Regions from separate parts of the Shewanella loihica PV-4 genome, predicted to be linked through region 2. Evidence: predicted binding sites of a transcription regulator. Region 2 holds the regulator's gene; each other region holds the start of a gene.
What was found. Region 2 encodes sigma-54, which starts transcription at its own class of promoters, with help from an activator protein. Its sites were predicted from a motif close to GTTGGCACGNNNNTNGNNT; they were not measured.

Region 1 (10,512 bases), 2.0 Mb from region 2:
CGTGACCTTTACCGCATTGCCCTCGGCATGGGTGATCCGTAAGGTGGGTTACAAGACAGGCATGGCGATGGGCATGGGGATCATGATGATTGCCGGCCTGCTGTTCATACCCGCGGCCAAGACGCAGGTATTTGCGTTGTTTCTGTTTGCGCAGCTGGTGATGGGCACGGGCCAGACCCTGCTACAGACGGCAGTGAATCCCTATGTGGTCAGAATTGGCCCCGAGGAGTCGGCCGCCGCTCGCGTGAGTGTCATGGGGATCCTCAACAAAGGCGCAGGGGTGATCGCGCCGCTGGTGTTTACCGCCCTGATCCTCGACAGCTTTAAAGACAGAGTCGGCGTTGAACTGACCCAGGCGCAGATCGACGAGATGGCCAATGGCCTAGTGTTCCCATATCTGGGCATGGCTATCTTTATCGGTGTGCTGGCGCTGTTGGTGAAGAAGTCGCCTCTGCCAGAGCTTGAAAATGAAGACGAGCAAGAGGAGGGCACCAAGGGCCATACCCGCGAGGCGCTGTCTCATCCTAATCTGGCATTAGGGGTAGTAGCACTGTTTTTCTATGTGGCAGTAGAAGTGATCGCCGGCGATACCATAGGCACCTTCGCCCTCTCTCTCGGGGTCGAGAACTATGGCGTGATGACCTCCTATACCATGATCTGCATGGTCATAGGTTATTCGCTGGGTATACTGACCATTCCCCGCTTCATCTCTCAGCCTAAGGCGCTGATGATCTCGGCGATACTAGGCCTAATGCTGACGCTGGGGATCTTATTTGGTGACAACGAGTCCTATGCTATCGCCAACGCGTTGCTGGTTCCCTTCGGCGGCGCCATGTTGCCAGATACCCTGTTGATGATAGCCTTCCTGGGTCTGGCTAACGCCATCGTCTGGCCAGCAGTATGGCCGCTGGCGCTATCTGGCATGGGCAAACTGACCAGCACAGGCTCGGCGCTATTGGTGATGGGCATTGCAGGTGGCGCATTCGGTCCGCTGTTTTGGGGATTAACCAGCTCGGCAACCTCCCTCGGTCAGCAGGGCGGCTATATGGTGATGTTGCCTTGTTACCTGTTTATCCTCTTCTATGCGGTGAAAGGCTATAAGATGCGTAGCTGGAAATAGCCGAGAGTGTTTATCGAATTAAAAGGAGCCGAGTGCTCCTTTTTTGTTGCCTAATATCGAGGGGTAACTCGTTAATAACGGCTTTATTAAGAGAGGGGATGTTTGTATCAGGAGTGTAATGAATCCCATCAAGGGCGGTAAATTTCCGATATAAAAAAGCCCCGACATTGTCGAGGCTGTTTTATATGGTGCCGGCACCAAGAGTCGAACTCGGGACCTACTGATTACAAGTCAGTTGCTCTACCAACTGAGCTATGCCGGCTAAATTGTGGTGCCCGAACCCGGAATCGAACCAGGGACACGAGGATTTTCAATCCTCTGCTCTACCGACTGAGCTATTCGGGCAACTAAACTAAGTGTCTAGTTAACTACTTCAAACCAGGTCTCTATGACCCTTGCCGTTTGGAGTGCGCGTATAATATAGCGCTGATATTTATCCTGCAAGCGCTTTTTTGGAGAAATTTAACTGCATGGCTAGTTAATGTGCAAAGTGCTGGCTTTTTGGCATTTATGTCGTTTTTTAGCACAGTGGCTGTGGTTAAAACTCAGGTTTTAGCCACTAATTGTTCTTAAGGGGGCATTTTCAGGCCTCTTATTTCCCAACTCCCCACTAATCTCGTTTGTCTTAGCACTACCTTTCTAAAAATTAGAAGTTTATTGGCGAAATTACGCGATATTTGTCGATCTAAATCGAAGTTAATATGCTGTTAAGTCATAAATGAGGATGAATCGTGTTTAAAAATACCCAGAGCCGCTACGGCTTGGTGAGCATAGGCCTGCATTGGCTGACAGCGATTGCCGTATTAACGCTGTTCGCCCTGGGCGTGTGGATGGTCGAGCTGACCTATTACAGCGCCTGGTATAAGCGAGCGCCGGATCTGCATAAGAGCATAGGCGTGCTGCTGATGGTGTTAACCCTGTGCCGTCTGCTGTGGCGTTGGTTAAACCCGGCGCCTAAGTCGCTCCCCGGACATCAAAGGTGGGAGAAGCTGGCTGCGGGCCTGGTGCATCGTCTGCTGTATCTGATGCTGCTTGGCATCTTGATCTCTGGCTATCTTATCTCGACCGCCGACGGCAGGGCCATTGGCGTTTTCTCACTCATCGAGCTGCCAAGCCTGGGACTATTGTTTGAGGGGCAGGCGGATATAGCCGGCAAAGTACACCAATATCTGGCCTATGGCTTTATCGCATTGGTAACTCTGCATGGGCTTGGGGCACTTAAACACCACTTTATCGACAAAGACGCAAGCTTGAAACGCATGTTAAACATTAAGGAGACACAATGAAGAAGGCTATATTGAGCGCCGCACTTATTAGCACACTAGGCGCGGGGGCATTCATGTTACCGGCTACGGCCAACGCCGCCAATTATGTGATAGATACCCAAGGCGCCCACGCCTCGGTGCAGTTTAAGGTGAGCCACTTAGGTTATAGCTTCGTGGTGGGACGCTTTAACGAGTTTGCTGGCGACTTTAGTTTCGATAGCAAGCATATGGCTGATGCCAAGGTAAATGTAACGATCAACACGGCGAGCCTCGACTCTAACCACGCCGAGCGTGACAAGCACCTGAGAAGCGAAGACTTCCTTAATGTGGCTAAGCATCCCGAGGCTAGCTTTAAGTCGACCTCGGTCAAAGAGCTGGGTGACGGCAAGTTTGTGCTCAATGGCATGCTGACCCTTAACGGGGTGACTAAGCCTGTAGCAATCGATGCCAAATTTATTGGTGAAGGGCAAGACCCTTGGGGGGGCTACCGCGCCGGTTTCGTCGGCCAGACAGAATTTGCCCTGAAAGACTATGATATCAAGATGGATCTTGGCCCAGCGTCCAGCCATGTGACCCTAGATCTCGTGGTCGAAGGCATTCGTCAGTAGTGACGGCTTAAACAACCCCCCCATTATAGAAAAAGCGCCAATAGGCGCTTTTTATTTTTATAGAGCGAGTAATTTATTACTCGTCATCTTTTTGCGGCACATAGCCTTCGATCTCGACCTCTTTGCCCTCAAACAGGAAGTTAACCATCTGCTCTTCGAGGAACTTGCGATCGTCAACATTCATCATGTTGAGTTTCTTCTCATTGATCAGCATGGTCTGCTTGGCCTGCCAGAGCGACCAGGCTTCCTGGCTGATGTTGTCAAAAATTCGCTTACCGAGTTCACCCGGGTAGAGCTGAAAGGCTAGGCCGTCTGCCTCTTTCTTAAGATACTGGCAGTTCACTGTACGCGCCATGATTACTCCTTATTTGATACTGAACCTAAGCTGGCGAGGATCCGCTCTGTGGCGGCGGCCAGACCAACCTTGGGTGGCTTGGCTATGTTATACCAGAGAGAGCCGCTCTCTTCCATGATCTCATGTGCGCTTGTGGTTTGGTGTGCCACAAAGGCGCTGATATCCAGATGGAAATGGCTGAAGGTGTGACGAAAACTGTCTATGGGCTCCTCACTAATAAGAGTTAGGCCGTTTGTTTTGGCAAACTCCTCGAGCGCCTCCTGGCTGTCAAACTGTGGGAAGCACCAGAGCCCGCCCCAGATCCCCGCAGGTGGGCGTTTGCTCATCAGCACCCTATCGTCATCTTTAATCACTAGCATATAGCCGAGCTTTTCCGGAATCGTCTTCTTCGGTTTCTTGCCGGGAAACTCAGTCTGGCGGCCCATCAGCTGCGCCTTACAGTCGATGGCGACGGGGCAGAGCTCGCACCTGGGCTTAGAGCGGGTGCAGATACTGGCGCCAATATCCATCATCGCCTGATTATATTGGGTTACGCCTGTCTTAGGGGTCAGGCTGTTGGTGAGCTGCCATAGCTGCTGCTCCACCTCGCGTTTGCCGGGCCAGCCAGCTATGGCGCCATGTCTTGCGAGCACTCGCTTGACGTTGCCATCTAATATGGGGTGATGTTGTCCAAGAGAGAGTGAGAGTACCGCCCCAGCGGTCGAGCGGCCAATACCCGGTAGGGCGAGTACCTGCTCGAATTGGGTTGGGAAGACACCATCATAGTCGCTGGCGATCAGCTGGGCACTCTTATGTAGGTTACGCGCCCTGGCGTAATAGCCTAGGCCGGTCCAGTGGTGCAGCACCTCATCCTGATCGGCATTTGCCAAGTCCAAGATAGTGGGGAAGCGCGCCATAAAGGCTTCGAAGTAGGGGATAACTGTGGCAACCTGAGTCTGTTGCAACATGATCTCGGACACCCATACCTTATAAGGGGTCTTATCTTGTTGCCAGGGAAGATGCTTGCGTCCGTGTTTGTCGTACCAGGTGACGATGCGCTGGTGAAATTGCTCTGTTTTCATGGCGCTCAGTCTATAGAGGGGCAAGGTTTTTCTCAACCAAAATGGCATCTCAAGGGCGCCATGGCTCGCACGCCGTGGGATAATTGGTATACTTTGGCAACATAGGGCTTGCCTTAGCGCAGTAACTTTGGATAATGCCCTTCTTTTTATAATTTTCCAATCATATAAGTGTCAGGATCCCGTGGGATCATATGAGTTTGTGAGTCGAGCCTAGAGTCGCTTGACGCTGACTTTTTCTCGGCGCTATATGGCCAACCAATGGCAGATCTGAGGCTGAAAAATAATGAGCGAAGTGACCACCGCAGAGTTTAACGAAGAGGGTAAATACCTTCGCAAAGTGAGAAGCTTTGTTTTACGTGAAGGACGTTTGACCAAGGGCCAGGCGCAGGCGATGGAGCAGCAATGGCCTGTGATGGGACTGGACTACTCGCCCGAGCCTTTGGATCTGGTCAAGGTGTTTGGCCGGCAGGCCGATACCGTGCTGGAGATAGGGTTCGGCATGGGCGCCTCACTGGTTGAGATGGCTAAGGCAGCTCCCGAGCTTAACTTTATCGGTATCGAAGTTCACAAGCCTGGCGTGGGTGCTTGTCTTGCTGATGCGGCTGAGGCCGGCGTCACCAACTTGCGTGTGTTCCACCACGACGCCATCGAGGTGTTGGAAAACAGCATCCAAAGCGGCAGCCTGGCCAGAGTACAGCTATTCTTCCCAGATCCTTGGCACAAGAAGCGTCATCATAAGCGCCGTATCGTTCAGCCGGAATTTGCCGAGCTTATCCGCCGCTGCCTTAAGATAGGTGGTGTGTTCCACCTGGCGACCGATTGGGAAAACTACAGCGAGCACATGTTAGAGGTGATGAGCGCGGCGCCTGGCTATAAGAACCAGGCGCAGGATGGCGACTTCGTGCCCCGTCCAGATCATCGACCGCTGACCAAGTTTGAGGCCAGGGGCCATCGTCTGGGACATGGCGTCTGGGATCTGATGTTCGAGCGTACCGAGTAAGCTTAATTTCTATAAAAAGAGGGAATACACATGGCAACACGTAGTCGTCGTTTACGTAAAAAATTACGCATTGATGAGTTTCAAGAGTTCGGCTTCGATGTGAATTGGACCTTCGATGATTCGGTAAGCGAAGAGCAGATCGATGCTATCGTCGATCAGTTTATCGACCAGGTGATCGAGGTGAGAAAGCTAGGTTTCCACGGTGGCGGCCATAAAGAGTGGGAAGGCATCATCGCCACTCAAACTATCGGCAAGTGCACCGAAGAAGACAGGCAGGCCGTGAGTGACTTCTGGAAGAGTCAGCCGGTAAAAGACGTCGTGGTCAGCGAGCTGTACGACATCTGGTGGAACTAATGCCACAGAAGGACCTGCTCGAGACTATTATCGAGCAGGTGCGTCCTCTGCTGGGAAAGGGCAAGGTCGCCGACTATATTCCTGCCCTGGCCGAGGTGGATCCTACCAAGCTTGGGATCGCCGTGACCACAATCGATGGTCAAACCATAGGGGCTGGAGACTATCTCGAGCCCTTTTCGATCCAGAGTATCTCTAAGGTCTTTAGCCTCACGGTCGCCCTGACCCTGTACGAGGAGGCCGAGATCTGGTCTCGCGTCGGTAAGGAGCCCTCGGGGCAGTCCTTTAACTCCCTGGTGCAGATAGAGCTCGAGCGCGGAGTACCGAGAAACCCCTTTATCAACGCCGGCGCACTTATTATCGCCGATCTGTTGCAGAGTCGCCTCGGCGCGCCTAAGCATCGTATGCTCGAGGTGGTCAGAAAGCTGAGCGCCAACCCTCATGTGATTTATGATAAGCGTGTCGCGGCCTCTGAATATGAGCACAGCGCCCGTAACGCTGCCATCGCTTACCTGATGAAGTCCTTCGGCAACTTTAATAACGATGTCGATAGGGTGCTGAGAAACTACTTTCACTACTGCGCGCTGAAGATGAGCTGCGCCGATCTATCCAAAGCCATGCTCTATCTGGCCAACCGAGGCCAGAGCCTCTCGGCAGAGCAGGTGGTTTCGCCCATACAGACACGTAAGCTTAACGCCCTGTTGGCGACATCTGGTCTGTACGACGGTGCGGGTGAGTTTGCCTATCGGGTCGGCATGCCGGGTAAGAGCGGCGTGGGCGGCGGCATCATAGCCGTGATCCCGGGCGATATGAGCATCTGTGTCTGGTCACCCGAGCTAGATAAAAACGGTAACTCTCTAGCGGGCACCGCCGCACTCGAGAAGCTCTCCCAAGCCCTGGGCCGTTCTATCTTCTAAAAGAGCGCCTGGTTAATTTAAACCATCGTTCTGTCTTTATCCTTCTCTGCATTCTACTGTTCATGTCTTAGCTGTATTCAAATCGATGGTGAAATTTACTAAAAACTGGTTGAAGGCTTTACTTTTGTTAGCCCATCGCCGACTTACAGCCTTAGTCCACATAGTAAGTTTTGCCTAATTCATTGATTATATTTGATTAGTTAAAATTGGCACGATACCTGTATTGTTAGTCATCAACGACACATGGTGCACCTTAAGCTTCTCATCATGTGATTTTCGATGACTTAAGGAATAAGAATATGAAGAAATTGACCGCATCTCTTGGACTGACAGCTTTCGTACTTGCCACCACCAGCGCCGCCTGGGCCGGTGAAGATAAGGACAACCATATCTCGTTCGGACGGGATGACAAACAGTGCGAGGTGAGCCTCAACTATGATGTTTCGGTCGAGCCGAGCAAGTTGGTGGTCAGTGAGGCGAAGAAAGAAGTGTATCGCATCGAACTTGGACGTCTCTATGTTAACGGTGACAAGGTTGAGCTAAACGACAAGCAGCAGGCGCTGGTTAATCAGTATGCCGGTGAGGTGTCTAAGCAGCTTCCCGAGGTGATCGACGTGGTGCATGACGCCGTCGATATCGCGTCTACCGCCGTGAGCATGGCGCTCACGCCGCTGCTGGGTGATGCCGCCGGTGCCAAGATCGATGAGATGATGGACGGCCTGTCGAAGCGTATCGACACGGTTGCCTATCAAAATGGCGACAAGTTCTACCTGGGCGCCACCGAATCTTCTATCGAAGACACCTTCGGCAAAGAGTTCGAACAAGAGATGGAGCAGCTGGTGCAGAGCTCTATCGGTAGCATGATGATGACCCTGGGCAGCGAGATGATGAAGGGCGACGGCGAGAGCTTCGAGGAGAAGATGAATGCCTTCTCAGCCAAGATGGACAAGGTGGGTGACGATATCGAAGCCCAGATTGAACAGCAGGCCACAGATCTCGAGGCGCGCGCCGACAAGCTATGTGACAACTTCCAGCAGCTGGTGGCCCTAGAGTCCCAGATGCGCAGTGAAGTACCGGCCCTACGTGACTACCCACTGGTGAGCGCTAAGCAACAAACCCTGCGGGAATAGCCCGCAAACGATTTCCTCTGGCATAGCAAGATCCACATTTCCCTGCACTTACCTTGGGTGCAGGGCTTTTTTTATTCTGGACCTGCCATTGTTATGACTTTTCCTCCACTCCTAACTGGGTGTATAGTGGCTAGAAAATAGGTATTAGAATCAAAGAGCAAATCTTTGGTATACTTGTAAAAAATAATAACAATGCTGGCGAAATTTCGATAACGAAATGGCTAACAGTCTGACTCTACTCTTAAAATAATCTGCATAGTCAAGGGGATAACTTCGCGTTTAGGAGGTATCTCTATGATTTATAATTGGTATTTATAGGGTCGCAAACACCTTAAGGCTATTTAAATGTTAGAACTTTTAGAACCTATTGCAATTTTTACTCATGTTGCTCGCGCCGGGAGCTTTAGCTCTGCCGCGCGAAAATTGGGGATTTCTAAATCAAAGGTCAGTACTCAGGTTGCCGACCTTGAGCATAAATTAGGTGTTCAGCTGATACAGCGTACCACTCGTAGCTTGAGTCTAACCGAGGCCGGACAGCTGCTTTATGCCCAGGGTGAAGAGTTGCTTCGCGATGCCGATCAGGCGGTCGCCAGCGTACACAATCTCAACGATGCCACGCGCGGCGTACTCAAGGTGGGGATCTCCCAATCCTTCGGTACCATGCACATCATTCCTGCCTTACCAGATTTCATGGCCAGACACCCTGAGTTGGAGCTACAGGTTAGCCTGTTGGATCATAAGGTTGACGTGGTCAGTGAGGGCTTAGATCTCCTGTTGACCATGTCTGAGCAGCTGCCGCTTGGCATGGTGGCCAGGCCCCTGATGAAGTGTCAGTTCCTGCTGGCAGCATCTCCCGAGTATGTGGCCAAGCACGGTTACCCTGAGCGTCCAGAGCAGCTGGTGGACCATAACTGCCTCGTGTATCACGGCGAGTGGCATGAGCACAGCGTGTGGCAGTTTAAGAAGGGTGACGATTATTGTGAGATTGGCGTATCGGGTAACTTCAGGGTCGACAACGCGCCGGCGCTCAAGTCTGCAGCCGTGAGCGGTCTGGGTGTGGTGTATCTCGCCAGTTACCTGCTTGAGAATGAGATAGAGAAGGGCACCCTGGTTCCCTTATTGCCGGAATGGCAGTTGACTCACCATCTGCCATTGCAGGCCGTTTACCCAAGACGTAAACACCTGGCACCTAAGGTGAGCGCCTTTATCGACTTCATTAAGGATCATATCGGTTCACCACCATATTGGGATGAGCCATACGCCGCCCTGTATGCCCAGCGTAAATAGCAGGATGTGGCTGAAAAAACAGCATTTTATCCATGTTGCTGTTAAGGTCTTTACCATTTTCAGTTATCAATAACTTAAAAACATTGTTCTGATAACAAGACGATAACCCCCGGTATTTTTGATGTCGGGGGTTATCTTTTTATAATCATGTAGTTGCACTGGTATTACCTCTCTATTTTGCGATGGCTTATTTAGCTTGAGCTAAAGCTTGAGAGGAATTCACGTTGCAGTCTGTTCTTAATTTAATACAATGGTGGCAGTTGATATCGGGATGACCTGAATCAGTTAGCCGAGCCAGAGAATGACCCCTCTCTCGTTTGGTTGCACAGGTCGGCGTTACTGCAATCTTGAATCAATGCTGGCAGCGGTTTAAGAACTAAAACAATGCTAGCCTTAAAACCATCATCCTAGTTTTGGTTTACCCCAGCAAAGATTGCTGGGGTATTTTTCTTTTAGGGCCTTGGATTATTAAGCGTCCAGATCTCCGCCCAATCTTTTCCTGTAGCTTCCCCTTCTGTCATAGTGCTTTGGCTTTGACCAAACATCTTCATCTTTTAGTTTCTTATGACTGAAAAATAAAGATAGTTTAATGCGCCGTGCATGGTATCTGAGTATTACTCAGGGTATCGTGCTGATATTGTTTAATTCAGCTCGTTTCGTGTACGACGCATTGCTTAAAGGCCATCGTTTAAAGGCCATTGCATAAAGGGCATGGCGCGATGAGTGCGAAGCGAGATAAAGGGAAGTATATGGCGCGTAAGATCTTATTGTTGATTGTGGGGTTGCTGGTTCTAGTGGTGCTGGCGGGTGTCTACCGTTTTAATTTTACTAATGACGATCTCTATGTGGTTAAGGAAGATGGCAGTGTCATCCCCTTAGATGAGGATGTCGATAAGGTGATGCTTACCCTCTTTAGCATCAAGACCCATAAGGCTTGGTCTATCAAGCTGCCTGAGTCTCAGGCCGAGGCGAGACTCACCAGTATCAGCCTGAGCGGCGACAGACGCTTTGCCAGCGGTGATTATCAGGATGGCCCAGAGCGTGGCAGTGTGCACCTGGATTATATGAAGATAGTGACGCTGAACCATGTCGCCGACGGGGATGAAGAGCGCGTGTCGGATACAAACAGCGACGAGATGCTGTTTGTGGCGCCTTTCTTCGTCTCCAATCAGGGCAGCGGCGTGTTCGCCTATCTGGGGCTGTTTAGCATCAATCACAAGCTTGGTGATATTGAGCAGTTAGACAGCTACTTTATCGGAGACAGGGTTGAGATAAGCGCCCTGCAGACCGAGGAGCCGTTTGAGCTGACCTCGAGTGTGTCGCTGAGCTATCTCACCCATGGCGATCAGCAGGCGATGGCCGAGGCGCCCACCAACAAGGTGACTAAGCTTATCAAGGTGACCCCTGAGGGCTTTAGC
Region 2 (10,512 bases):
CCAGGGCGATACCGCGGATCACCAGCGCCAGGGTCTGGTTGCCGGCGACGCCACCCATACTGGGGACTATGGTCATCAAGATGGCGATGGTGGCAAACTGCTCCAGGGTGTTCTCGAACATGTTGCTGACCGAGGCGGCCAGCAGGGCCGCAAACAAGTTGATGGTCAGCCAGAGGGAGCGTCTCAGGGTACTCTTGACCACAGGGCCGAAGGTATCTGTGTCGTCGTCCATCCCCGCCATCCCCATCATGGAGTGTTCGGCGTCTTCACGGATCACGTCGACGATATCATCGATGGTGATACGCCCCAGCAGACGGTTGGTCTCCTCTTCGACCACGGGGGCCGAGACCCAGTCGTGACGCTCGAACAGCTGGGCGACCTCGCCGTCATCCATGCCCACGGGGATCCCTTCGAGATCGTCGTTCATGATCTCCCGCACCGAGGCATTGGGGTCGCAGGTCAGCAGGTCGGTAATGCGCACACCGCCCAGCAGGCTGTCGCGCTTATCCACCACATAGAGGGTATCGGTGGCATCGGGCAGCTCGCCGCGGATCCTCAGGTAACGCAGGATCACGTCTATGGTGACATCGGGGCGCACGGTGACCGTATCCGTGTTCATGATACTGCCGGCGGTGTCTTCCGGGTAGGAAAGGGCTTGCTCCACCCTGGCTCTGTCTTGCGCCGTCATCGACTGCAACACCTGATTGAAGACGCTGTCGGGCAGACTACGCAGTATGTAGGCCAGATCGTCCGTGTCCATGCCTTCGGCTGCCTTGGCGACGCGCTCGGGGCTCATCTGGGTGATCAGGGTATCTTTGAGTTCTTCGCCCAGCTCGTCGAGGATCTCCCCCGTGTGCTGCTGATCGATCAGTTGCCAGAGCACCTGACGGGTGCGCGGCGGAGAGGATTCCAGGATGAAGGCGATATCTGAGGCGGCCATGTCGTGCAGCATGCTGCGCACATGGACAAACATGCCGCTGCCTAAGGCTTGAGTGAGCTGATTAAGGCGTTGATCTGTGGTTTCACTATCTAACACTTCGATCGGCATAGCTCCTCCTTTGGCAGTTGATTGAACGGCTTGGGTGGTAGGCTTGTAAGTCTATGATAAGTATAGGACGAAATTAAGCGGGCACCGCAAAGCGAGCCGATTATACGGCCTCATCGAATTTGGCGTCAATAAGGGCGCTGATGGCATCCAGGGCCGCCTGGGCATCTTTGCCTTCGCTGGTGATGGTGATGGTTTTACCCATGCCGGTTTCGAGCATCAGGAGGCCGAGTACACTGGCGGCTGAGGCCTGTTTATCGCCCTGGATCAGGGTGACCTCGGCGTCGAACTTGGCAGCGAGCACAGCCAGTTTGGTCGCCGCTCTGGCGTGCAGGCCCAACTTGTTGCAGATGGTCAGCTCGCGAGCCAACTTAGTCATGCTTTAGCTCTCTATGGCGCGCCTGAACCTTATGCTTGCCCTTGTTGAACAGCTTGGCGAGCTGGTCGGTCACATAGACAGATCTGTGTTGGCCGCCGGTGCAGCCGATGGCGATGGTGAGGTAGCTGCGGTTGTTGCGCTCCAGGTGTGGTAACCAGGTCTCCAGCAGGTTTTCGATCTGCCAGATGAACTTGTTGACCAGTGGCTGCTGACTCAGAAACTGCTGCACTGGCTCATCCAGGCCAGTCAGTGGCCTCAGCTCAGTTTCCCAATGGGGATTGGGTAGGAAGCGCACGTCAAACATGAAGTCGGCTTCGGTCGGCATGCCATATTTAAAGCCGAAGGACTCGAAGTTGATCACCAGCTCCTTGTCGACCGTGCCCAGCAGGATCTCGCGCACCTTGTCGCTCAACTCATAGATGTTGAGGTTAGAGGTGTCGATATAGTGATCCACCAGTTTAGCTATGGGGTCGAGCAGCTTGCCCTCGAGCTGAATTGCCTCCTTGAGGGAGACCTTAGAGCGCGACAGCGGATGTAGCCTGCGGGTCTCGCTGTAGCGCTTGAGCAGTACATTGTCGCTTGAGTTCAGGAAGAAACTTAAGATTTCGGTATCTTTGGGGAGCTTGGCCAGCTGCTTTTCCAGCTGGATCTCTTCGCTGGGCATGTTGCGCACATCGACGCTGATGGCCACGAGATCGCTGCGCCCCTTGAGCTGCTCCAGCAGGGACTCCATCATCTGCAAGGGCAGATTGTCGACACAGTAGTAGCCTAGATCTTCTAGGACCCTGAGTGCGACGGATTTTCCCGATCCTGAGCGTCCGGATACCAAAACCAATTTCATTGGGTGATCACCTGATAGAGTTCGGATTCATCTTGGGTCTTTCTTAGCTGCTTCATGATCGCCTTATCATTGAGCTTCTCGGCCATAGCGGCCAGGGTGCTAAGATGTTGCTCGCATTGATCTGCGGGCACCAATAACGCAAAAAGGATATCGACGGGCTGATTGTCAATGGCATCGAATGCGATTGGTTCAGCACATTTCACCAGTACGGCCACGGGTTGATCTATGTTAGTCAGCCGTCCGTGAGGAATCGCGATACCATTGCCTATACCTGTGCTGCCCATTTTCTCTCGAGCCAGAAGGCTTTCAAATATTTCTTGAGAGGAGAGGGTGGGGTACTGGACAGCGGCTAAGTCGCTGATAAGCTCCAGTACCTTTTTCTTACTGCCCGGAGTGGCGCAGGTGGTGCACTCCGGCCGCAGGATGGTACTCAGTTCCATCGTTAATGTTTAGTAAGCTTCTCTTTGTGTTTAATGACCTGACGATCGAGTTTGTCAATCAGGGAGTCTATCGCGGCATACATGTCCGCATGTTCGGATGTTGCGAACACTTCTCCGCCACGGAGATGTAACTTTGCCTCAACCTTCTGTTGCAACTTTTCGACATTTAATACAACGTGCACATTATTGATCTGATCGAAATGACGTTCAAGCTTTGTGAATTTCTCTTCGATGTAGCTTCGTAGAGATTGGGTGATCTCGATATGGTGCCCAGTCAGGTTTATTTGCATAAAGATAGTCCTCCAGTTTCCAGGTTTGTTTTATAAGCTCTTGCGCTGATTCGAGGGCGGTATAAGCATTGCCTCGCGATACTTGGCAATGGTGCGTCTAGCCACCTTAATCCCCTGTTCGGCCAAGAGTTGAGCCATCTTGCTGTCGCTCAATGGCTTTTTCTGGTTTTCCGCAGCAACCAGCTTCTTAATGAAGGCACGTATTGCTGTTGAAGAGCACTCTCCGCCATCGTCGGTACCGACGTGACTGGAGAAGAAGTATTTAAGCTCGAAGATCCCTCTCGGGGTATGCATATATTTTTGCGTGGTCACACGTGAGATGGTGGATTCATGCATCTCCACCGCCTCGGCGATGTCGTTCAGTACCATGGGCTTCATCGCCTCTTCGCCAAATTCGAAGAAGCCTTGCTGGAAGTCGACGATACAGTTGGTCACCTTGAGCAGGGTCTCGTTGCGACTCTCCAGGCTCTTGAGGAACCATTTGGCTTCCTGCAGGTGGCCGCGAATAAACTGGCCATCCGCCTGACTCTTAGTGCTGCGGGCCATGGCGGCATACTGCTGGTTGACGTTGATCTTAGGCATGCTGTCTGGGTTGAGCTCGACTACCCAGCGTCCCTTCTTCTTGGTGACGGTCACATCCGGGATCACGTACTCGTCGCGGCTGGCGGTGATGGCGAGACCGGGACGGGGATTCAGGGTCTGAATAAGGGCGATGGCATCCCTCAGCTCATCTTCCTTGAGCTTGGTTTTGCGCATCAGCAGACGGAAGTCGCGTCCGGCGATGAGATCCAGGTGCTCCTTGATCAGCATGCGGGCGTTGGCGATGTGCGGGGTATCGTCGCTGTATTGGGCCAGCTGAATGGTCAGACATTCGCTGAGATCACGGGCCGCCACGCCAATAGGGTCGAAGTGTTGTACTCGCTTGAGCACCGCTTCGACCTCGTCGAGTTCGATCTCTGGGTCGCCCATGGCCTCGAGAATATCTTCGCAGGTCTGGGTCAGGTAACCGCGCTCGTCGATAGCGTCGATGATGGCGGTAGCGATGGCCAGGTCGTTATCGGAAAAAGGGGTCAGGTTCTTCTGCCATTCCAGGTGTTCATACAGACCTTCGCTGGTCTCGCCCTGAAAAGGCATGTCGTCGTCGCGCATGGCGCCCGAGCTTGAGTTTGGTGAGGCGGTGTAGACCTCATCCCAGGTGGTATCCACCGGCAGCTCGTCTGGCATAGAGTCTTGAGTCAGGGCATCAGAGGTCTCGACCCCTGAGTTATCCTGGCTCGAATCCAGCTCTATCTTGTCGTCGTACTTGTTGTCGAAGCTGTCGGTGACGCCATCGTCTTGCAGCTCGATGCTGGCGCTCTCCTGCTCTTCATCCAACTCCAGTAGCGGGTTGGATTCTAATGCCTGCTGGATCTCCTGCTGCAACTCTAATGACGACAACTGCAACAGACGTATGGCCTGTTGTAGCTGGGGCGTCATGGTGAGATGCTGACCCATTTTGAGCTGAAGTGACGCTTTCATCGTACTGCTATTCCCTTGTTTCTAATTATAAAATGAGAAAGCTCTGGCTATATGTGCCGGACAAATATATCGGATAGTTCCTAAGGCCACAATTAACGCGTGGTTTTTCCTCTGTGGCCCCATTATAAGATTAACTATAGCTTGAATTGTTCACCTAAGTACACTGCTCGTACTTGCTGGTTGTCTAAGATTTCGGCGGGTGTGCCCTCGGCGATCAGATTACCATGGCTGACGATATAGGCTTTCTCGCAGACGTCTAATGTCTCGCGCACGTTATGGTCGGTGATCAACACCCCCAGGCCGCGATTCTTGAGCTGTTCGATGATCTTCTTGATGTCGATTACCGAGATGGGATCGACCCCGGCGAACGGCTCGTCGAGAAGAATAAACTTAGGGTTGGCGGCTAGGGCCCTGGCGATCTCCACCCGGCGACGTTCACCGCCCGAGAGCGCCATGCCGTGGCTGTCACGGATATGGGTGATGTGAAACTCTTCCAGCAGGTGTTCCAGCTCCTCTTCGCGGCCATCGTTATTAAGATCGCTGCGGGTCTGGAGCACGGCCATGATGTTGTCCCGCACCGAGAGCTTACGGAAGATGCTGGCTTCCTGAGGCAGGTAGCCTATGCCTTTGCGGGCGCGTAGGTGCATTGGGTCTAGCGTCAGGTCGTCATCGTCGATAAAGATGCGGCCCTTGTCGCTCTGTACCAGGCCGACGACCATGTAAAAGGTGGTGGTCTTGCCGGCGCCGTTTGGCCCCAGCAGGCCGACGATTTGCCCGGTCTTGACCGTGAGGCTCACGTCTTGGACAACGGCACGACTCTTATAGCTCTTGGCGAGGTTCTCCGCCTTCAAGATCAGGTCTGTCATTGTTTTTCCTGTTCTGGTTTCTTCTCGGGCTTCTGCTCTGGCTGGATCTGTTCCTGATAGTTCTCAGGCTGAATGATAGTGATCACTCTGTCTTTGCCTGTGCTCTCGGCGATCAGCTGTTGCTGTTCTATGTTGTAGCGGATCTGCGACCCCGTGACCTGGCTGCCTTCCTGTTCCAGGGTGGCGTCGCCAATGAGCGTCAGGGTGCGGCTGGAAAGCTCGTAGCGGATCTCCTTGGCGCTGGCCGAGGCGGGACGGCCATCTTCCATCACCTGCGAGTAGGTGGCCGGGTTGCCGGTGGCGATCAGTATCTTGCCGCTGTTCTTCTCTTTGCTGAAGGCGCGTAGTTCACTGGCCAATATCTTGATTGAGCCTTGGGTGACCTCGACCGGACCGTGGAAGATGATCTGGTTGTTCTTAATGTCGGCTTCCTGGCTGGCGGCAGAGATCTTAACCTCTTGCAGCAGGTCGTTCACCTTGGCATAGGCGCCAACACTGACCAGGGGCAGCAGGCCCGCAAGAATAAGGCTATTTAGTTTCATATGTTCCTTCTACCTGACTCGTCAGTTTGATATTTTGGGCGTTGAGATCGGCATATAAGCCTTCCCCCGTGATGAGGAAATCACGCCCTGTGATCCGAATGCTTCTGTCGGATGTCATAATCATAGTATTGAGATCCAGCTCCAGATAGGTGGTCTCTATGGTCTGAATCGGTTCCTCTGGGCTAATGGCGTCAATGATAACATTATTTTCCAGGGTGACCCGTCCGCTATTTTTGTCCAGTGTGCCCTTGGTGGATCTCAGGCGCCACTGGGCATCGCCGTTGTCGGGGTAGACCAGATAGATGGGCTGGGTAAAGTAGGTCTGGTTGCGCTCGGCGTAATGCTCCATGTGACTGGCCGATACCCGGCTGTTGATGCCACCCTCATCATTGTATTGCACGCTCTTGAGATCCCGGACTATGTAGTCGGGACGATCGACATTATCCAGGGCCAGCTCTTCGCTGCCCTTTTTCGACTGAACCTGCCAATAAAGGATCAGTGCTGTGCCGAAGAAGGCGATGATCGCCAGCGTGACTCTGTTCATATGCTCATTCCGTGGGCCGAGGCAAACTTATCCTGGCTGAGCAGGATGAGATCCGTCAATTCACGCAATGCGCCGTGGCCGCCCTTGATATGGGTAACCATGTCGGCGTGTTGGCGTACATAGGGATGACCGTCGGCCACGCAGACAGACAGGCCAACCTGCTCCATCACGGGCAGATCCACCATGTCATCGCCAATATAGGCAACTTCCTCAGGCCTCACCTTATAGAGGTTAAGCAGCTCCTGATAAGGCTCGAGCTTGTTGTCGACGCCCTGGTAGATGTGGGTGATACCCAGGGCCGTCATGCGATCTTCCACTATCTGCGACTTACGCCCCGTGATGATGGCCACCGGAATATCGCTGGTCAGCAGCGAGCGGACGCCATAGCCGTCGCGGGTATGGAAGGTCTTGAGTTCGTCGCCCGAATTGCTCATATAGACTAAGCCATCGGAGAAGACGCCGTCGACGTCGCAGATCAAGAGTTTGATCTGTTTAGCCTTCTGCCAGACTGCGTCGGTTATCGGGCCGTAAAAACCTTGATGTGCCATGTTAGATCACCCCCGCCTTGACCATGTCCAGCATATTGAGCGCACCAATCGGCTTCTGCTGCTCGTCGGTGACAATCAGGCCGTTGATCTCCTTCTCGTCCATCACCTTGAGGGCCTGGGCGGCTAAGATGCCTTCGCTAACGGTGACGCAGCCATGGGTCATTACCTCTGAGATGGAGGTCTTGCGCAGGTTGATCTCGGCGTCGATCACCCGGCGCAGGTCGCCGTCGGTGAAGATACCCACCAGCATGCCCTGGCTGTTGACTACGCCTGTCATGCCGAGCCCCTTCTTGGAGATCTCATATAGGGCCTCAGTGATGCAGATATCTTCTGCCACCAGAGGCAAGTCGTCACCCTTGTGCATCACGTCGCTCACCTTGAGCAGCAGCTTGCGTCCCAGGCTGCCACCGGGGTGGGAGAGGGCGAAATCATCTTTGGTGAAGCCTCTGGCCTGCAGCAGGGCCACCGCCAGGGCATCGCCCATGACGAGTGTCGCCGTGGTGCTCGAAGTGGGCGCCAGTCCGAGCGGGCAGGCTTCTTCCGGTACCTCGATACACAGATGAACGACCGAATGCTTGGCCATGTTGGACTCAGGCTTGCCCGTCACCGCGATGACGGGCAGCCCCATACGCTTGATCACAGGCATCAGGGTTAAAATTTCGCTGGCCTCGCCCGAGTTGGAGATGGCGAGTACGATATCGTTCTCGCTCAGTACGCCCAGGTCGCCATGGCTGGCCTCGCCGGGGTGGACGAAGAAGGCTGGGGTGCCTGTGCTGGCCAGGGTGGCCGAGATCTTGTTACCTATGTGGCCGGATTTGCCCATGCCCATCACGATCACCTTGCCGGTGCAGGCGAGGATCAGTTGGCAGGCCTTGGCAAATTCACTCGAGTCGACATATTGATACAGGTTGTCCAGCGCGTTGCGCTCGGTATCGATAACCTTGCGTCCCCATTGACGTAATTGATCTGCATCTACCATCTTGTTCTCTCTATTTTGTCGGCCTAAACGTTATTAGGATAGGAAAAGTGTGACTTGGTACGCGATAAAAGTCGCTAATAACACACCGCCATGCCAGGGGCGTAGTTGGCGGGCCTTGCCGGTTAATAAAATCAGTATGGCCAGGGCAACGCTGGTTGCCATCACCATGTAAAAGTCGCGACTGCTGGCGGCGGCATCTACTGCGCCTGGGGCGATAAGGGCGGGTAGCGCCAGTACCGCAAGAATGTTAAACAGGTTCGAGCCGACCACGTTGCCTATGGCAAGGTCGTCCTCTTTCTTCAGCACGCCGGCCACACAGGCCGCCAACTCAGGCAGGCTGGTGCCGACGGCGATAATGGTCAGGCCTATGACTAAGTCTGACATATGGAAGGCCTTGGCGATACCCACGGCGCCCTGCACCATCCAGTCGGCAGACAGGGGCAGCAACACTAAGCCAATCACCAGCCAGAGGATCGCCTTAGGCGTAGGCACATCTTTAGGCACCTCGCTCTCGGCCTCGTCGATCAGGGGATCTTTCTCCTTGTTGACGATCGCATGCCAGATCAGATACCCCATGAGGGCGAAGAAGAGTGCCATCAGCACCAGTCCCTCGACGCGGGTCAGCTGGCCATCGTGAAGGAAATAGCCCGCCAGCGCCGTGGCGCCTAGCATCATAGGGATTTCTCGCTTGAGTGTCTGTGAGCTTACCGAGATTGCGCCTAACAGGGCGGTGATCCCCAGGATCAGCGTGATATTGGCGACGTTGGAGCCCAGGACATTCCCTATGGCGGTGTCTGTCATGCCTTCGAGGGAGGCGGTGGCTGCCACAAACATTTCCGGGGCCGAGCTGCCCATGGCGACTATGGTGAGGCCAATTAACATGGGCGGCAGGCCGAGATTACGGGCGAATGCCGCGGCGCCGAAGACAAATTTGTCGGCACTCCAGACAAGGGCACCCAAACCAGCAATCAGTAAGAAAATATTAAATAGCATCGAAAATCTTTTTGTTTAAGAGTCTGCCGCGCATTTTCGCTGGATTTGAACAAAATTGAAAGTATTGCGCAAAGATAGTGTCGATTCAGTTGTGCACAATCCGTCAATTTCGTACAATTTGCCTCTTTTCCTGCCGCCTAACCATGGAACGCATTAGGTCCCGTTATGAGTCATCAATCGTTAAGTCATGACAGCCAAGCCAAGGGTGAGACTAAGCCGATGGAACAAGCGCCGATGGAACACGTGCAGCCATTGGTGGAGATTAGCCATCTGGGCTTCAGTCGTGGCACCCATGTTATCTATGACGACGTCAGTCTCACCATCCCCAGGGGGAAGGTGACCGCCATCATGGGACCCAGTGGCATAGGCAAGACCACCCTACTCAAGCTGATCGGTGGTCAGCTGCGGCCGGACTCAGGGGTCATCAAGGTCGATGGCGTTGACGTGCATAAATGCAATCGCAGCGAGCTGTTTGCCCTGCGCAAACGCATGAGTATGCTGTTTCAGAGCGGCGCCCTGTTTACCGACATGAATGTGTTCGACAACGTCGCCTTCGCCCTGCGGGAACACTCGGACCTGCCCGAGGCGATCATTCGCCGCATCGTACTGATGAAGCTCGAAGCCGTGGGGCTCAGAGGCGCGGCGCAGATGATGCCGAGCGAGCTCTCCGGCGGTATGCAGAGACGTGCGGCCCTGGCCCGCGCCATCGCCCTGGAGCCAGAGTTGGTGCTCTATGATGAGCCCTTCGCCGGACAGGACCCCATCTCCATGGGGGTGCTGGTGAAGCTGATCCGTGAGCTGAGTGATGCGCTGAGCCTCACCTCTGTGGTGGTGTCCCATGACGTGCAAGAGGTGCTGGGGATCGCCGACTATGTCTATGTGCTGGCCGACAAGAAGGTGATCGCCCACGGCACGCCTGCCGAACTGAAGGCGGCAGACAACCCTAAGTTGAAACAGTTTATCGGCGGCGAGCCCGACGGGCCCGTGCCATTTCATTTTCCCGCCCAGGATTACCAGAAGGAGATGTTAGGTGAGCGTGATTGATCAAATCGCCCGCTTAGGTCGTGGTGCGATCGATAGTGTCACCGGCCTGGGACGTGCCGGACTCATGTTGTGGGGCGCCATCGCCAAGATACCCAGGGTGCGCAAGGGCACGCCTCTGCTGATCAAGCAGCTGTACGTGATTGGCGTGCAGTCCATGGTGATCATCCTGGTCTCCGGCCTCTTCATCGGTATGGTGCTGGCGTTGCAGGGCTATAATATTTTGGTGGGTTTCGGCACTGAAGACAGCCTGGGGCCCATGGTGGCGCTCAGTCTGCTGCGTGAGCTGGGGCCCGTGGTGACCGCGCTGCTGTTTGCCGGACGCGCCGGCTCGGCGCTCACCGCCGAGATAGGTTTGATGAAGAGCACCGAGCAGCTCTCCAGCCTGGAGATGATGGCTATCGATCCCCTGCGTCAGGTGATCGCGCCGCGCTTCTGGGCCGGGGTGATCAGCCTGCCGTTACTGGCTCTGATGTTTACCGCCGT
Region 3 (10,512 bases), 710 kb from region 2:
AAGATCTGACGCGCGCCCCAGGCCAGGGCCGCCATCCAGTGATCCATGCTGGCAACCGTGATCTCCTCCAGCTCCACCGGCAAGATGGCACCGGGGAGCTCGTCGCCGATCAGCGAGGCACCCAGGCTGGCATCGTGGAATAAAATCACTGGAGCGGTCTGCGCCGCACTACGGAAGCGTGTCACCAACTTGTTCAGGTAGGAGTGCAGCGCCTGTGGCGTCGGCAGGTCATAGCTGATGGCGCCGGTCGGGCAGGCATTGGTACAGCTGCCCGCACCGTGGCAGAGGTAAGGGTCGATCTCTATCTTATGGTCCACGCTGGCGATGGCATCGGCGGGACAGAAGTTGAGGCAGCGGCTACAGCCATCGATACCGTTTCTGTGGTGGGCACAGATATCGCTGTTCACCTTGACGTAGCGTGGCTTGTCGAACTCACCGATCAGCTCGGGCAGCTGGGCGATGGCATCCGTCAACTTGGCCTCATCCTGCCCCACGTAGAAGTAACCCGGCGGCAGCATCTCGAGATTGATGCATGGCGCTTGGCTAAGGTCGAGGATAAGATCGAAATGGGCCTTACGAATGGCCACCAGGCTGAGATCGGCAGTGCCATTGTCATGCTCGACCTTGACCTGGAATTGACCCAGGAAGCCTTTGATCTCGATGAGCTTGTTGTAGTAGCTCTCGACATCTTCGGCGGCGTTCATCACCTTCTCCAGGTGGTCTTCATCCTGACTGGTGATCGACTCGTTGGCCAGAATGGCGCGCTGACCCATGTTGGCCAGTTTATCGGCCGCCAGGCGTGCCAAGTCTTCCGGGCCAATGATCAACACATTGCCCTCTGTGGTGTAACTCACCGTGGGTGGGATCAGGTTTTGCAGAATTTGTGTCTGTCCCAACACTTGCTGGCGCACCTGTTTCAGGTGGGCCAAATTGTCGCTCGTCTCTAAATGCATGCTCACATTGCGTTCCTAAGCAGTATTTGGCTGCTGTATCAGCCGGGTGGCTGTTGTGCTCTAACGGCATGCGCTTATTGCGCCAGCTTCACCCTGAGTTCAACGATTATCTAACTCGTTGTTAATTGTCGTTAATACAGCAATTCACGTACCAAATTTATGGATTTAAAAGCACTCTAAACTTACCTTAAACAACAGGAGGCTTGGTTGAGGCCTGTATTTCTGGTTCATTTTGGGACACCTCGTCGGATGCCCTGTCCAAATTGTCCTCGACCTGCGCCGCAGCGTTTTCCTGCTGTGCCAGCTGGGTTTCCGACGTCTCGGCAGCCGCCTCGACCTTCTCTTCATCCTTGGTCAGATGCCGGAAGACCTTCTTGGCTAACTCGGCCGATACCTCGGCGGTCAACTTGGGCTGATCCGTATAGTCCAGGGCGTATTCCAGCAGGCCATCGATCTCGTGATAGTGTGGCTGCTTCCACAGGGCCCTCAGGGCCGCCGTCTTGGCATCAGGATCGACATTGTCGGCCATGAAGCTGGCGAAGCTGCCGCCCACCTCTATCTTCTCCGGATCCGGCAGATCCTCGGCGGTCAGTATCTTCTTCTCTTCGGGAGCGACTTGGTCGCTAGCTTCGACACCATCCGCGCCTTCGGCCTCAACCGATGGCTCGACCGGCGTTTCCTGGGCCTGTTCGGCCAGACGTGCCGCCTCTTCCTCGGCCTGCACCTGTTGGCGACGCTGAGTCCAGCGTGCGAAGAGTCCGCTTGGCTTATCACTCATCAGGACACTAGCCCCCTATCCGGATTGGTGCTCGGTCCCTCGTTCTTACGGCGATTGACATGCTTACGCCTATGGGCGCAGATCTCCACCTCGCCGTGACGGGTAATAAAGGCCTCGATCCAGCAGGCGATCGCCTTGGGCATGGGGAAGTTCAGCACTGGGGTGTCACCCTCGAGGCAACCGGCTGCGACATTTTGGTCGGCCGAGATATAGGCGGGCACCCAGGTGCCATCTTCCAGCTCGTCGCACACCACGTAGAGCATGGCGTTGTCCATATCCAGGTTAATGCGATAGCTGCCGCGCTCATCTTTGTAGAGTTCAAGCATCACTATGTGGGCCCCGGTAGGCGCGGGCTGAGTGGCGGGAACTATCTGATCCAATTCCCAACTTTCAGCGGTCCAGCGCCCCATCTGTTTCTCCACCTTTTTCAGTGAAACATACATGGGCCATTGATTTTCGGTATGTTGCATTGCGTCTCCGTTTTGCCTAGCAGGCCGGCGTATTGCTGATTCGCCGGGCATTGGGTTAGCGATAGACCTAACAAAGCAATTTACATGCCATCGCTAGAAGGGGAATAGTTTGAACTGGATCATCAAATCCCTAACAAGCGTAGGACAATTTGTCCTAAAAGCCATTTTGGCCGGGACAGAAAAGGGCGACATCGCACAAAGTCGACGCCTGGATCACGCATTTACACTCGAAATCCTTGCGTGGGAACGATACTTGCTATGCTCAGTGCGCCCCCAATGCAATAAGACGAGAGCAATGACAAGTTTTAAACACCCCACACTGGTCAAGACCCAAGCCGATGCCCCGCTCACCATGGCGGTGAAAGCCATCAACGAGCAGGGCGAAGTGGTCGACAAATATATCGCCTGCGAGCGCCCCCTCACCCTCTATCTAAACTGGCGCCCCATAGTGACCCTGATGACACTGGGTGCCCGTCCCGAAGCGCTGGCACTGGGCTATTTGAAGAACCAGGGCTTCATCAGCGACGTCCATCAGCTCGAGTCTGTGATTGTGGATTGGGAGGTTAACTCGGCGGCGGTGATCACCAAGGAGTCGACGGCGCACCTGGAGGAGAAACTGGCGGAGAAGACAGTCACCACAGGTTGCGGCCAAGGCACTGTCTATGGCGGCTTCATGGATGGCGTCGAGGATATTCGCCTGCCCACGCCGCAGCTGAAACAGAGCATGCTCTACAGCCTGCTCAACAACATCAGCGCCTACAACGAGACCTATAAGAATGCAGGTGCCGTGCATGGCTGTGGCCTGTGCGAGGGCGATCAGATCATCGGCTTCGTCGAAGATGTCGGTCGTCACAACGCGGTCGACACCCTCGCCGGCGAGATGTGGCTCAAGCAGCAGGGCGGCGGCAACAAGCTGTTTTACACCACGGGACGACTCACCTCAGAGATGGTGATCAAGGTGGCCAAGATGGGCATCCCCGTCCTGCTTTCGCGCAGCGGTGCCACCCAGATGGGGCTGGAACTGGCCCAGAAGCTAGGGATCACCATGATCGCCCGTGCCAAGGGGCGCCACTTCCTCATCTATCATGGTGCGGAAAATATCGAATTTGATGCCACACCGCCGAAACGTAACCTAGGTTAACAGAGAAGGTTAAAGGATTATCCATGACTGAACCCAGCGAACTCGTCTACATGAGCGCCAAACAGGTCGCCGAATATCTCGATCTGAACGAGAAGAAGGTCTACTCCATGGCCAACGACCGCATATTGCCCGCCACCAAGGTGACGGGTAAATGGTTGTTTCCCAAGATTTTGATCGACCGTTGGGTCATGGACTCCTGCCATAGCGGCATGCTGTCTGATCGCATGCATATCACAGGCAGCGACGATCCCCTGCTCTCCATGTTGGTGGCCCGTCTCATGTCAAAGATAGGCAAGAGCGACTTGATTAGCTACAGCTCAACCGGCTCCCGCATGGGGCTGGATCTTCTGTCTCGCGGCTACGCCGACGTCTGTACCCTGCACTGGGGCAATGTGGAGGAGCGCAACATACGTCACCCGGCGTTGCTCAAGGGTTACCCCAACCACCAGCAGTGGGTGATGGTACACGGCTACACCCGCCAGCAGGGGCTGATGATGCGCAGCGAGATGCACCACAGATGCCAGGAAGAGGAGAAAGTGATCGGCCAGCCCTGGCGATGGGTCGGCCGCCAAGCCGGTGCAGGAAGTCAGCAACATCTGGAACACTGGCTGATCAAGCAGGGGGCCAGCATAGAGCAGCTCAATCCGCAGATCACCGCCTATAGCGAGCGTGAACTTGCGGGCTTCATCGCCCGCAACGAGGCCGACATCGGCTTCGGCTGTCAGTCGGTGGCGCTGGAGAGCGGCCTGAGCTTCGTGCCTCTGGTGACCGAATCCTTCGACTTCGTGATGCCTCAGGGGATCTACTTCCGTCGTCAGCTCCAGGCCCTGTTCGAGATGCTCGGCAGCACCCAGACCCGCCAACTGGCGGCTCAGCTGGGGGGTTATGATCTCAGCCAGTGCGGCCAGATGTTGTGGACGGCCCACTAAGCTGAGGGATCTTTTTAGACCAGGCGCCACACATAGCCTGGTCTATGGGGTAGTATGTTAGTCATGACAGGAGAACATCAGCCACAGGCAGATCTATGGAAGCAGAGTTAAACGAGATCCAAAACTTCTTAAGCCAATATCCCCCGTTTAACGCCCTGCCCGACGAGGTGGTCGCCATGGTGAGCCACCATGTGGAGATCGCCTACTACCGCCAAGACACCCCCATCATCCACTTCGGCGATCAGATCCATGACCTCTACATGGTGCGCAGCGGCGTGGTAGAGGTCTACCGCCGCAAGGGCGAACTCTATAACCGCCTGGACAGCGGCGATCTCTTCGGCCAGATGGGCCTGCTGACCAACAACAAGGTACGCTTCCCGGTCAAGGCGATCGAGGACACCCTGGTCTATTGCATCCCTGAGGCGATCTTCCAGCAGCTGTACGATCAGTACGACACCTTCGCCGACTTCGTCGAGGTGGAGGACAGCGCCCGGCTGCGCCAGACGGTATCGAACACCAGCGAACAGAATGACCTGACCACCTCCAAGGTGAAGACACTGCTCACCCGCGATGCCCCTGTGATCCACAAGGGCGAAAGCATACAGCAGGCCGCCATTATGATGGCCCAGGAGAATGTCTCTGCCCTCCTGGTGATCGACCCAGATGTCCTGGAGGATGAGGACGGCGACACCAGCCCGCTGCTTGGGATCATCACAGACAGGGATCTCTGCACCCGAGTCGTGGCCGAGGGGATAGACCCGGCCACCGAGCTGGCCGGCGTGGTAAGTACAGAGGTGATCACCCTAGATCATAACGCCTATGTCTATGAGGCCATGCTCACCATGCTGCGCTACAACGTGCATCATCTGCCGGTGTGTAAGGGACGCAAGCCGATTGGCATCATCGAAGCCACGGATATCGTCAGGTACGAATCGCAAAACTCCCTGCTGCTGGTGAGCAGCATCTTCCAGCAACAGAGTCTGGAGGAGCTGGCCGCCCTCGCCACCCAGGTCAAAGACAGCTTCGTGCGCCTGGTGAACGAAGATGCCAACTCTCATATGGTGGGCAGCGCCATGTCGGTGATCGGCCGCAGCTTCAAGCAGCGGATACTCGAGCTGGCGGAAGAGAAACTGGGGCCACCGCCCATCCCCTACTGCTTCCTGGCGCTGGGCTCCATGGGCCGTGACGAACAGCTAATCGTGACCGATCAGGACAACGCCATCATACTCGACGACGACTTCGACAAGGCGAAGCACGACGACTACTTCAGCCAGCTGGCCAACTTCGTCTGCGATGGACTGGATAGCTGCGGCTACAGTTACTGCACCGGGGATATCATGGCCACCAACCCCATGTGGCGCATGACTCGCAAAGAATGGGAGGCCTGTTTCGCCGACTGGATAGACGATCCAAACCCTAAGGCGCTACTGAATGCCTCCATCTTCTTCGATCTCGACGGCGTCTATGGCCGCCTCAAGTGGGCCGAGCAGCTCAACGGCTTCATCGTACGCAGGGCACGCAAGAACAACCGTTTCCTGGCCTGCCTCGCCCGCAACGCCCTGAATCGCACCCCGCCATTGGGTTTCTTCAAAGATTTCGTGATGGAAAAAGATGGCCGCCACAACAACTCCATCAACCTCAAGCGCCGGGGCACGGCGCCGCTGGCGGACCTCATTCGGGTACACGCCCTGGCGGTGGGCTCCCGTGCACGCAACTCTTTCGAGCGCCTGGATGACATCATAGACGCCAACATACTGCCCAAGGGGCGCGGCGAGGATCTGCGGGACGCCATGGAGTTCATCTCCATGGTGCGCATCCGCCATCAGGCCTTAGATGTTGAGCAGGGAATCGATCCCGACAACAACATAGAGCCAGAGCACCTGTCGGATTTCGAGCGCCGCAACCTCAAAGATGCGTTTCAGATCTTGAGTAACGCCCAGAACTTCCTCAAGTTCCGCTACAACGCCAGCAACCAGTTTAAGTGAGCCTAAGATGCTGAAGAAGCTATTGTCACCGCCGAGCATCGACTGGCCGGGTAAGTTTGAGCAGCGGCTCAAGACCACGGAACATCAGGGGTTACGCCAGTATTATCTGGGCGGCCTGCCGGATCCCGACACGCCACTGGCAGAGGTCGAGCTGCTGGCGATGGACTTCGAGACCACGGGCCTGAACGTCGATAAGGATGATATCGTCAGCATAGGCACTGTGCCCTTTACACTTCGGCGCATCTTTCTCAACCGTGCCCAGCACTGGACCGTCAGACCCAGAGAACAGCTGGCCGAGGAGTCGGTGATCATCCACGGCATCACCCACAGCGACATACTGGACGCGCCGGATCTCTCCGCCATTTTCGAACAGGTGCTGGAGCAGATGGCGGGCAAGATCATGGTGGTGCACTATCAAGCGATAGAAAGATTATTCCTGGAGCGGGCACTGATCCGCCGCATCCATCAGGGGATAGAGTTTCCCCTGATAGATACTATGGCGCTGGAATCAGAGATACAGAAGCGCCAGCATGGCGGCTTGCTACAGCGCCTCAAGGGCGACAAGCCGGGCTCGGTGCGATTGGGTCAGAGCCGCTCCAGATACGGCCTGCCCAGCTATCCGCCCCACAACGCCCTGACCGACGCCATCGCCACCGCCGAGCTGCTGCAGGCGCAGATCGCCCATCACTTCGACCCCAGCCGTCCCATCAAAGAGTTCTGGTGCTAGCGCTTGTATAAGCTCTGGTATTGGCGTTTATACTTGCTCTGACATAGGCGCTGCCAATAAAAAAGGAGGCCAACGGCCTCCTCTATTTTCCACGATTCCCGCGTTAGAAGCGCTCGGTGCGCATCCCCTTGAGCAGGCTGACACACATCAGCAGAAGTATCACGGTAAAGGGCAGCGCGGTCGAGATGGCGCCGGCCTGCAGGGCCTGAATCGCCTCTGTACCACCGATCCACAGCAGGGCCATGGCAATTGCACCCTCGAGCAGCGCCCAGAACACCCTCTGTGGCACAGGCGCGTCTATCTTACCGCCGGCGGTGATGCTGTCGATCACCAGTGAACCCGAGTCCGACGAGGTGATGAAGAACACCAATACCAGCACCACGGCGATGATTGAGAGCAGTGTGCCGAACGGCAGCACATCGAACATCTCAAACATGGCCAGCGGCACGTCGGTCAACCCCTTGGCACCCAGCTCACCCACCTTGTTGACTACCTGATCGATCGCCATGCCACCAAATACCGACATCCAGATCAGAGTCACAGCCGTAGGTACCAGCAGCACTGCGGTGATGAACTCACGCACGGTACGCCCCTTAGAAACCCTGGCGATAAACATGCCCACGAATGGTGACCAGGAGATCCACCAGGCCCAGTAGAATACTGTCCAGCCCTGGAACCAGGCCTCATCGGTGCGCCCGTGTGGATTACTAAGCGGAATAATGTTCTCCACGTAGGCCATCAGGGTGGTAGGAATGCTGCCCAAGCTGACGGCGTAGCCGATCATGGCCACCAGGATCAGCAGCAGGAAAGCGACTATCATATTGATATTACTGATCACCTTAACGCCGCCGTCGATACCCCGTACCACGGACACTACTGCCAGCAGGGTCACGGCGACGATCACTATCATCTGCAGCCCCAGGCTGGCCTCTATACCAAACACATGGTGGATACCGCTGGCCGCCTGCTGAGCGCCGAGTCCTAGCGAGGTTGCCAGACCAAACAGGGTCGCCAGCACGGCAAGGATATCGACAATATGTCCCGCCCAGCCCCAGGCTCTGTCACCTAGCAGGGGGTAGAAGATGGAGCGGATGGAGAGAGGCATACCCTTGTTATAAGTGAAGAAGGCCAACGACAGCGCCACGACACCATAGATGGCCCAGGGGTGTAGACCCCAATGGAACATGGTGGCCCCCAACGCCAACTTGGCCGCCTCCGGCGTGTTGGGTTCGACCCCGAGCGGCGTCTCATACCAACCGGTAAAGTAGGCCACGGGCTCGGCCACACTCCAGAACATCAGGCCTATCCCCATACCGGCGGCAAATAACATAGATAGCCAGGAGAGGAAGGAGTAGTCCGCAGTGGCTTCGTTGCCGCCGAGACGTATCTTGCCGTAGGGCGAGAGGATCAGGCCCAGGCAGAAGATCACGAAAATATTCCCCGACCAGATAAACAGCCAATCGAAGGCGCCGATAATCTTCCACTTAATGCCATCGAGCACGGACTTGGCCGTCTCGGCATCGGTCAACAGGGTCGCCAGCAGGAAGGCGGCAATTAGCCCGGCACTCACCCCAAATACGGGGTTGTGTACGTCGAACCCCCACTTCTGCACATTGTCCTGGCCGATCGTATAGTCGGTGCTTTCAATGCTGTATTTATCAATACCTTTCGTCATCGATTCTCTCCGTTAAGACCTCAAAGAATCGCCACCAGGCCATCATTTAGATTTGATTAAAATGATTTGAACTCATAGCAATACAATTAAAATATTCGGCACTATTGTAACGCCATAGCGCTTTTATTCCAAATTACAGCCAGTTTTCGACCATTTAGATCCAATTTAAGCGCTAAAAACCCCATTTATACTGCATATGGATGAACGACACATTGATTTGAATACAAACAATAAAGGTGATTATGGATAGAGATTAAACTTACGACTATTCACATGGGTCAGGCCGAGGATAGGACTCATATTCCCTAAAAGCACTTGAACCCGGCGAGCCGCGAAAGCTACTATCGGCTGCAATATCGGGAATCAAAGGGTGCATCAGGATGCAAAAAACCATACTCATCACAGGCGTAGGCAAGCGTATCGGCCTCTATCTGGCCGAGGCCTTTCTCACCCGCGGATACAAGGTGATAGGCACCTATCGCAGCCACTACCCCAGCATAGATGCCCTCACCAAACTGGGCGCCGACCTCTACCCCTGTGACTTCACCGTTCAAAGCCAGCTCGAAGAGCTTATCCAGACGCTAAAGCAGAACTATCGTCAGCTGGATGCGGTGATCCACAACGCCTCGCTCTGGCTAGATGACAATGACCCAGCGGGCGCCGATCAGGTGATCGCCCAGATGATGCAGGTCCATGTCTATGCGCCCTACCAGCTCAACCTCGCCCTCACGCCGCTACTGCAAAACCAGCAGGCCATGACAGACATCATCCATATCACCGACTATGTGGCGCAGAAAGGCAGCAAGAAGCATATCGCCTACGCCGCCAGCAAGGCCGCGCTGGAAAACATGACCCTCTCCTTCGCCGCCAAGTTGGCCCCAAAGGTGAAGGTCAACGCCATCGCCCCGGCGCTGATCTGTTTCAACGAGCATGACGATGCCGCCTATCGCGAGAAGGCCAGGGCCAAGTCGGTATTAGCCAGAGAGGGCGGCGAAGTCGAAGTGCTGCAGGCGATAGACTACCTGATGCAGAGCCAGTATGTGACGGGGCGTTCCCTGGCATTGGATGGTGGCCGGCAGCTGAAATAGACTGCCGATTGATATCGCCCCCGAGCGAGAGTCAAACGATGACACACAAAAAAGCGAGGCCTTAGCCTCGCTTCTTATTCAACTACCTAGATCAAACCACTCAGAAGTAAGTAAATGCTCACATACCGCATACCTGGCAATGAGGCTGCTTAGGTAGCTTCATCTCGCGAAACTCCATGGTCATGGCATCTATCATCAGGATGCGGCCGCTGAGGGTCTTGCCCATCTTAGCCAGCACCTTAATCGCTTCCACCGCCTGCAGGCAACCTATCATACCCACCACGGGCGCCAGAATGCCCGACTCGACGCAGGTCAGCTGTTGGTCGCCAAACAGCTTGCTGTAACAATGATAACAGGGGCTCTGCTCACCATAGTCGAATACGGTAACCGTACCCTCCATACGGATGGCAGCGGCCGACACCAAAGGCACCTTGTGTTGAAAACAGGCCTGATTGAGCTGCTCGCGCACCACTATGTTGTCGGTACAGTCCATCACCAGATCATGCTCGGCCACCAGCGCCAGGATCTGCTCGTCATCGAGCACGGCGTTGATGGTCTCGACCCTGAGGTGGGGATTGAGCTGCATCAAGGAGGTCTTGGCCGACTCCACCTTGGGCTGGCCGATAGTGGCGTCGTGGTGCAGCACCTGCCGCTGCAGGTTCGACAGCTCGACGGTATCGAAATCCACCAGGGTCAGCTGACCCACTCCGGCGACCGCCAGATATTGGGTAGAGGCACAGCCTAGGCCGCCGGCACCTATCACCAG

Region 1: SHEW_RS05810 (YggN family protein) is a predicted target of sigma-54. The motif match lies at 6,883-6,901, and genes of this name have one in related genera.
Region 3: SHEW_RS00270 (formate dehydrogenase accessory sulfurtransferase FdhD) is a predicted target of sigma-54. The motif match lies at 2,442-2,460, and genes of this name have one in related genera.

What each region holds. Positions count from the first base shown of each region.
Region 1 covers NC_009092.1:1,294,703-1,305,214, forward strand. Annotated here, with positions in the region: gene nagP (N-acetylglucosamine MFS transporter NagP) at 1-1,120, shown strand, start outside; tRNA gene SHEW_RS05765 (tRNA-Thr) at 1,307-1,382, opposite strand; tRNA gene SHEW_RS05770 (tRNA-Phe) at 1,390-1,465, opposite strand; gene SHEW_RS05775 (cytochrome b) at 1,852-2,406, shown strand; gene SHEW_RS05780 (YceI family protein) at 2,403-2,993, shown strand; gene SHEW_RS05785 (oxidative damage protection protein) at 3,070-3,348, opposite strand; gene mutY (A/G-specific adenine glycosylase) at 3,351-4,409, opposite strand; gene trmB (tRNA (guanosine(46)-N7)-methyltransferase TrmB) at 4,693-5,409, shown strand; gene SHEW_RS05800 (YggL family protein) at 5,440-5,763, shown strand; gene glsB (glutaminase B) at 5,763-6,677, shown strand; gene SHEW_RS05810 (YggN family protein) at 6,977-7,807, shown strand; gene SHEW_RS05815 (LysR family transcriptional regulator) at 8,153-9,094, shown strand; gene SHEW_RS05820 (hypothetical protein) at 9,844-10,512, shown strand, end outside.
Region 2 covers NC_009092.1:3,945,594-3,956,105, reverse strand. Annotated here, with positions in the region: gene mgtE (magnesium transporter) at 1-1,048, opposite strand, end outside; gene SHEW_RS17150 (HPr family phosphocarrier protein) at 1,149-1,424, opposite strand; gene rapZ (RNase adapter RapZ) at 1,417-2,265, opposite strand; gene ptsN (PTS IIA-like nitrogen regulatory protein PtsN) at 2,262-2,705, opposite strand; gene hpf (ribosome hibernation promoting factor) at 2,708-2,995, opposite strand; gene SHEW_RS17130 (RNA polymerase factor sigma-54) at 3,026-4,513, opposite strand; gene lptB (LPS export ABC transporter ATP-binding protein) at 4,648-5,379, opposite strand; gene lptA (lipopolysaccharide transport periplasmic protein LptA) at 5,376-5,921, opposite strand; gene lptC (LPS export ABC transporter periplasmic protein LptC) at 5,908-6,465, opposite strand; gene kdsC (3-deoxy-manno-octulosonate-8-phosphatase KdsC) at 6,462-7,013, opposite strand; gene SHEW_RS17105 (KpsF/GutQ family sugar-phosphate isomerase) at 7,015-7,992, opposite strand; gene SHEW_RS17100 (calcium/sodium antiporter) at 8,026-8,985, opposite strand; gene SHEW_RS17095 (ATP-binding cassette domain-containing protein) at 9,220-10,029, shown strand; gene mlaE (lipid asymmetry maintenance ABC transporter permease subunit MlaE) at 10,016-10,512, shown strand, end outside.
Region 3 covers NC_009092.1:57,547-68,058, reverse strand. Annotated here, with positions in the region: gene SHEW_RS00285 (4Fe-4S binding protein) at 1-953, opposite strand, end outside; gene SHEW_RS00280 (DUF3306 domain-containing protein) at 1,141-1,731, opposite strand; gene SHEW_RS00275 (DUF3305 domain-containing protein) at 1,731-2,201, opposite strand; gene SHEW_RS00270 (formate dehydrogenase accessory sulfurtransferase FdhD) at 2,497-3,342, shown strand; gene SHEW_RS00265 (substrate-binding domain-containing protein) at 3,366-4,271, shown strand; gene SHEW_RS00260 (DUF294 nucleotidyltransferase-like domain-containing protein) at 4,367-6,256, shown strand; gene SHEW_RS00255 (3'-5' exonuclease) at 6,264-6,983, shown strand; gene SHEW_RS00250 (BCCT family transporter) at 7,087-8,658, opposite strand; gene folM (dihydromonapterin reductase) at 9,039-9,746, shown strand; gene moeB (molybdopterin-synthase adenylyltransferase MoeB) at 9,865-10,512, opposite strand, start outside.